2 regions of the Nonomuraea recticatena genome follow, and region 1 is predicted to be linked to the other one. Evidence: riboswitches for the same ligand, from Rfam matches in the RefSeq annotation. Region 1 holds a riboswitch; the other holds the start of a gene.
The links. Region 1 has a riboswitch for S-adenosylmethionine ahead of ABFX50_RS19535 (aminotransferase class V-fold PLP-dependent enzyme). Riboswitches for the same ligand answer to the same signal wherever they lie in the genome.
Positions count from the first base shown of each region.

Region 1 (3,398 bases):
CGGAACAGCGACCACCAGCCGTTGCCCGTGACGTTCACGGTCGCCTCGTGACCGGCGTTGAGCAGCAGCACGCAGGTGCCGACCAGCTCGTCCTCGGTCAGCTCCTCGATCTGGGCGAGCGCGCTGATGAGGTCCTCGCCCGGAGCGGCCCTGCGGGCGCGGGCCAGGCCCTTGAGGTAGTCGGAGAACTCCGACGCGGCCCTGACGGCGGTGTGCTGGGCCTCCTGCGAGGGGTTCAGCTCGTACATGCCGCAGATGTCGGCCGACCACGGGCGCAGCAGGTGCCTGTCGGCGTCGGGCACGCCGAGCATCTCGGCGATGACGGTGACGGGCAGCGGCTCGGCCACCTCCGCGATGAGGTCGCCGCCGCCCTTCTCGACGAAGTCGTCGACAAGGCCCTCGACGATCGCGCGGACCCTCGGGCGCATCGACTCGACCATGCGGGGGGTGAACGCCTTGGAGACCAGGCGGCGCAGGCGGGTGTGGACGGGCGGCTCGACGTCGAGCATGCCCGCCCTGATCACCCGCCAGAAGGGCTCCTGGAAGTCCGGCTCGGGCTCGCGCCCGAACTCCTCGTGCGTGGCCAGGTGCAGGTAGGACCTGCCGAGCCTGCGGTCGCGCAGCAGCGCGTTGACGTCGGCGTGCCTGGCGATCAGCCACTGACCCGTGGGCTCGAAGAAGCTGACCGGCGCCTCGCGCCTCAGCTCGTCATAAACCGCGTACGGCGAGGCCACGAAATCCGGATTCCAAGGATCAAAGCGCACTAGTTCATACTAGATTCCGCCTTCGCGTGCCTGCTCCGCATCCTGATGTTGAGCAGCTCCACGACCACCGAGAAGGCCATCGCGAAGTAGATGTAGCCCTTCGGGATGTGCTGGTCGAAGCCCTCGGCCAGGAGCACCACCCCGATCAGCACCAGGAACGACAGCGCGAGCATCTTGATGCTCGGGTGCTTGTCGACGAACCTGCTGATCGGCCCCGACGCGAACAGCATGACCAGCACGGCGACGATGACCGCGGCGACCATGACGCCGAGCTCGTCGACCATGCCGACCGCGGTGATGACCGAGTCGAGCGAGAACACGATGTCGAGCACCATGATCTGCAGGATCACCGAGGTGAAGGAGGTGGCCTTGCGCTCCTTGCCGTCCTGGCCCTTCAGCTCCATGCTCTCGCCGATCTCCAGCACGCTCTTGGCCAGCAGGAACAGGCCGCCAAGGATGAGGATCAGATCTCGGCCCGAGATCTCCTGACCCAGGACCTCGAAGAGCGGTTCGGTCAGCCGGACCACCCATGCCAGGGCGAGCAGGAGCAGGAGCCTGGTGACGAGGGCGGCGCCGAGACCGATCACCCTTGCCCTGTCACGCTGTTCGGGCGGGAGCTTGCCCGCCAGGATCGAGATGAAGATGATGTTGTCTATGCCCAGCACGATCTCGAGGGCGACCAGGGTGAAGAACCCGATCCAGATCTGAGGGTCTGCCACCCAGTCCAACATCACATACCTCCTTGGTTAGTCGTCCCCAACCCCAACGAGCCGATCACGGCAAAAGTTCGTGGCCTCTCCGAACACCCCGGCCCGCCGACCGGCCCTCGATGGCGCGGGCTTGCGGAATGGGGTCACGTGTCGGTTATAGTTCCGGCGTAGGTCATGAGTGCCAGCGCTTAGCCCCGGCTTGCTGGCCGGCAACCCTCGCGTCCGCGGCGGGGTGCCCCGGGTGAAGACCTGGTCCGTCACGAGGTGTGGCGGGCAAGCGCGGGCTCCGAGGTGCCACAGCCGGGGGTCCGGTGACCCCAGGAGGGCTGTGCCATGTCCGTAGCGACGATCTCCCACCCCGTTCAGGTCAAGGTGCTCGGCGAGGACCTCGAGGTTCCCGTCAAGGGCGGCCGTCTGGTCTCCTATGCCAACCTCGACTACGCCGCCAGCGCCCCGTGTCTCGAGCCGGTCAGCGCGGCCGTCGCCGCCGCGCTCCCGGCCTACTCCAGCGTGCACCGCGGCGCGGGCTACGCCTCCCAGCTCACCACCGCCCGCTACGAGCAGGCGCGCCACACCGTGCGCGCCTTCGTCGGCGCCCGCACCGACGACGCGGTCATCTTCACCCGCAACACGACCGACGCCACGAACCTGCTGGCCAGGTGCCTGCCCGAGGGCACGACCGCCGTGGTCTTCGACACCGAGCACCACGCCTCCCTCCTTCCCTGGCCGCAGGCCGTACGGCTGGCGCCGCCCGCCTTCCCCGGCGAGGCCGTACGGCAGGCCGACGAGGCCCTCGCCGCGATCGAGGGTCCCAAGCTGCTCGTGGTCACCGCCGCCTCCAACGTGACGGGCGAGCTGTGGCCGATCGCCGCGCTCGCGCACATCGCGCACAGGCACGGCGCCCGCATCCTGGTCGACGCGGCCCAGCTGGTCCCGCACCGCAGACTCAACCTGACCGCGCTGGACCTCGACTACGTGGCCTTCTCCGGTCACAAGCTCTACGCTCCCTTCGGCGCGGGCGTGCTGGTCGGACGGCGGGACTGGCTGTCCGAGGGCGAGCCGTACCTCAAGGGCGGCGGCGCGGTGAAGGCGGTCGCCGACGCCGTCGAGTGGCACGAGGACCCCGAGCCCAGGCACGAGGCGGGAACCCCGAACGTGCTCGGCGCCATCGCGCTGGCCGCCGCGTGCGACGCGCTCACCGCCACCGGCTGGACCGCGCTGGTCCGCGAGGAGGAGCGGCTCGTCTCCAGGCTGCGCGAGGGCCTGGCCGCGATCGAGGGCGTGCACGAGCTGTCGCTGTGGGGCCCCGACCACCCCAGGGTCGGCATCGTGTCGTTCGTCGTCGACGGCTACACCGCGCGCGAGGTCGCCGAAGCGCTCTCCGGCGAGTACGGCATCGGCGTGCGTGACGGCAAGTTCTGCGCGCACCCCTTCGTCCGCCACCTGCTCGGGGCCACCGAGCACGACGGTGGCTGCGAGGACGGCACGACCTCGGCCGTCAGGGCCTCCATCGGCATCGGCAGCAACGAGGAGCACATCGACCGCCTCATCGGCGCGCTACGCGACCTGGCCGCGCGGCGCTAGGGGCTCGACAGCTCGCGGTGGTGCGACACGCCGTCCACGTCGATGGGCGCGCGGGCCGCGGCGTTGGCCTCGGCCCTGCGCTGGGCCCGTCTGGCGAGAGCGGCCTTGCGGATGCCGTCGACGCCGAAGCGCCCTCCGCCCACCGCGGCGAGCACCAGGCACGCGGCACCAAGGGCGCCGACCAGCTCCCAGCCTCCGTCGCCGACGAAGACCCCGTTGGGCGCGTGAACGAACAGGAACGCCCCCGCCATCGCCGCCACCAGGGCCAGCGCAGCGACCGGCACGAACAGGCCGATGATCAGCAGGGCTCCGCCCACCAGCTCGGCCGTCATCGTGAAGC
Region 1 covers NZ_BAAATE010000009.1:97,697-101,094, reverse strand. The annotation lists gene ABFX50_RS19545 (cytochrome P450) at 1-764, opposite strand, end outside; gene ABFX50_RS19540 (TerC family protein) at 764-1,495, opposite strand; SAM riboswitch class IV at 1,645-1,760, shown strand; gene ABFX50_RS19535 (aminotransferase class V-fold PLP-dependent enzyme) at 1,808-3,058, shown strand; gene ABFX50_RS19530 (DoxX family protein) at 3,055-3,398, opposite strand, start outside.

Region 2 (3,398 bases), on a different contig from region 1:
CAACGAACTGTTTAGCACTCTACCCTGTCGAGTGCAAGCCAGCGACACACATGCCCAGGTCATGCCCCAGACTATGGCCACAGGCCCGACCGGCTGACGCGGATCGGGCCTGCTGAGTCGACGTACAGGACGTGGCAGATCCGCACGGACTGCGTTGCCGTGTGAGCTGCCCGCGCATACCGGCGACGTGGGGCGTCAGACCGCCCTGACCGCCTCCGCCTGGGGACCCTTCTGGCCCTGGGTGATCTCGAACTCGACGCGCTGGCCCTGTTCGAGCGACCGGTAGCCATCCATCATGATCGCTGAGTAATGGACGAACACATCTTTACCACCGTCTACCGCGATGAAGCCGTAGCCCTTGTCCGCGTTGAACCACTTGACGGTGCCCTGCGCCACTTCCGACTCCTCTTACTGGGCTCCGGACCTCGCCCATTCCACTCGCGAGATCCGCGACCGGCATGACTTATGGGGAAATCAGCCGGACGATCGCCCTCGACCATACCTGTGCAAACCCGTAGGACAACAGAGTCAATCGAGCGGGCATTCTTCCCGTCACGAAAAAGGTAGTTAAACATTCCACTTTCGTGACGGCCTGAACACCAAAAACGCCCGCGAGGGGCATAACCCCCCACGGGCGTCGTCGGCAAGGAAAGCGTCAGCCGCCGGCCACGGCCGGGATGATGGAGATCTGCGCTCCCGCCGGAGTGGCGCTGTCGAGTCCGCCTACAAAACGGACGTCCTCTTCTCCCACATAAACGTTAACAAAACGGCGAATCTTGCCCGATTCATCCAAAATTCGCGCACCGATACCGGGATAGTCGGCATCGAGCTTCTGCAGCACCTCACGAAGAGTGTCGCCCTCGCCACTCACCTCCGCGTTACCGCCGGTGTACGTGCGCAGAATGGTGGGAATCCGCACCGAAACGCTCATGACTTGTACCTTTCCTTTCAGACAGCCGCGCGGAACGCGTCGAGGGACGGCCGGATCACAGCCGTGGGAGCGGCGTCGTCCGCGATGGCGTCGAGCGTCTTGAGCCCGTCGCCGGTGTTGAGGACCACGGTCGTGAGCGACGGGTCGAGCCGCCCGCTCTCGACGAGCTTCTTCAGCACACCGACCGTCACCCCGCCCGCGGTCTCCGCGAAGATGCCCTCGGTCGAGGCGAGCAGCTTGATCGCCGACACCACCTCGGTGTCGGTGACGTCCTCCACCGCCCCGCCCGTACGGCGGGCGATGTCGAGCACGTAGGGCCCGTCGGCGGGGTTGCCGATGGCCAGCGACTTGGCGATGGTGTTCGGCTTGACCGGCTGGACCACGTCGTGCCCCGCCTTGAAGGCCGTGGAGACCGGCGAGCACCCCGCCGCCTGCGCCGCGAAGATCTTGTAGGGCTTGTCCTCGACGAGCCCGAGCGAGATCAGCTCCTTGAAGCCCTTGTCGATCTTCGTGAGCTGCGAGCCGGAGGCCACCGGGATGATGATCTGGTCGGGCAGCTCCCAGCCGAGCTGCTCGGCGATCTCGTAGGCCAGCGTCTTCGACCCCTCGGCGTAGTAAGGCCGCAGGTTGACGTTGACGAACCCCCACTTGTCGCCGAGCGGGTCGCCGATGAGCTCGGAGCAGAAGCGGTTGACCTCGTCGTAGGTGCCGTCGATGCCGATCAGCTTGCCGCCGAAGACCCTGGCCATGGCGATCTTCGCCTGCTCGAGGTCGGCGGGGATGAACACGCACGCGTCGAGCCCCGCGCGGGCCGCCGCTGCGGTCACCGCTCCGGCCAGGTTGCCGGTGGAGGAGCACGAAAGGGTGTGGAAGCCGAAGTTGCGCGCCGCCTCGACGGCGATGGCCACCACCCTGTCCTTGAAGGAGTGGGTGGGGTTGCCCGAGTCGTCCTTGACGTGCAGGTCGCGCAGGCCGAGGACCTTGCCCAGGTTGTCGGCCTTGACAAGCTTCGTCCAGCCAGGGTTCATGTTCTGCTTGGAGGTCACGTCCGTGGGGACGGGCAGCAGCGAGCGGTAACGCCAGATGTTCGCGGGACCCGCCGCGATGTCCTCACGGGTGACGGATCCGAAGGAGTAGGCCACTTCGAGTGGCCCGAAACACTCCAGGCAGGCGAAGCTCGGGCCCAGGTCGTAGCGGGTGCCGCACTCGCGGCAGGACAGAGCGACGGCAGGACCGAAATCAAGCGACATGAAGCGAGGCCTTCCCTCATCTTCGTCTGCGACCACCTTGGCCACAGACCGGAATTGGCACCTGTCCCGGCCGGCCTCGTCACTTCACGAGTTCAGTCCGGGAGGGTTGCCGGGGCTTCGCAGGGCCGGTCCCTCCACCCCTCTGGATGAGCAATATTCAGTTATGGCAATCACCATACCCGGCCACGCTCGCGACACGGGCTACCGTCTCGCTAGCTGAGACGATAAGTATCACCGAGCGCGGCCTGCACGTACTTGCGCGCCTGGTGGATGCGCGACTTGGCGGTGCCGAGCGGGATGCCGAGCTGCTCGGCGACCTCGTTGTAGTCGAGCTGGACGATGTCGCGCAGCACCAGCGCCTGGGCCAGGTCGGGCTTGTCGGCCTCCAGCGCCTCCATGGCGTCGAGCAGGTCGAGCCGCGAACCGGCGATGACGCTGACCCGCCGTACGTCGGGCTTCTGGACGGGCAGCTCCTCCGAGGTCTGCTCGGCGGCCCTGCGCTTCAGCGACCGGTAGGTGGTGCGCGCGCAGTTGGCGGTGACGATGTGCAGCCAGGTGCTGAACCTGGCCCTGCCCTCGAAGCGGCCGATGTTGCGGGCCACCGCGAGCAGGGTGTCCTGGCACGCCTCCTCGGCGTCCTGGTGGTAGGGGAGGATGCGCGCGCAGTGGCGCAGCACGTCGGGCTCGATGCGCTTCAGGAGCTCGCCAAGCGCGCGATGGTCGCCGCCCGCCGCGGAGCGGGCCAGTTCCTCGGTTAGCTCATCTAGGGCCATAGCGAGATCCTATGGTCGGGCGTCATGGTTGTTCACATGAACAGCGTCCTGGTGGCCTCCAACAGGGGTCCGGTCTCCTTCACTGTCTCCGACGGCGGCGAGCTGACCATGAAACGCGGCGGGGGAGGCCTGGTCTCAGGGCTCTCAGGGGTGGCCAGAGAGGAAGGCGTGCTCTGGGTCTGCGCCGCGCTGTCCGACGGCGACCGCAGTGCCGTACGGCTGGCTCCCGGTGGCCGCCTCGACCACGCCGGCTACGACACCGGCAAGTTGCGCATGCTGGACATCCCGCCCGCCACCTTCCACCGCGCCTACAACGCGGTGGCCAACTCCACGCTCTGGTTCGTCAACCACCTCCTCTACGACATCCCGAACGCGCCCCACTTCGGCTCCAGGTTCGAGAAGGAGTGGGAGTCCTACCGCGACTACAACGGCGCCTTCGCGCTG
Region 2 covers NZ_BAAATE010000036.1:31,474-34,871, reverse strand. The annotation lists gene ABFX50_RS42080 (cold-shock protein) at 196-396, opposite strand; gene ABFX50_RS42075 (MoaD/ThiS family protein) at 656-931, opposite strand; gene thrC (threonine synthase) at 949-2,181, opposite strand; SAM riboswitch class I at 2,195-2,334, opposite strand; gene ABFX50_RS42065 (RNA polymerase sigma factor) at 2,394-2,954, opposite strand; gene ABFX50_RS42060 (alpha,alpha-trehalose-phosphate synthase (UDP-forming)) at 2,991-3,398, shown strand, end outside.
Region 2: linked by a shared signal. The riboswitch ahead of thrC (threonine synthase) and the one ahead of ABFX50_RS19535 (aminotransferase class V-fold PLP-dependent enzyme) in region 1 are both predicted to bind S-adenosylmethionine.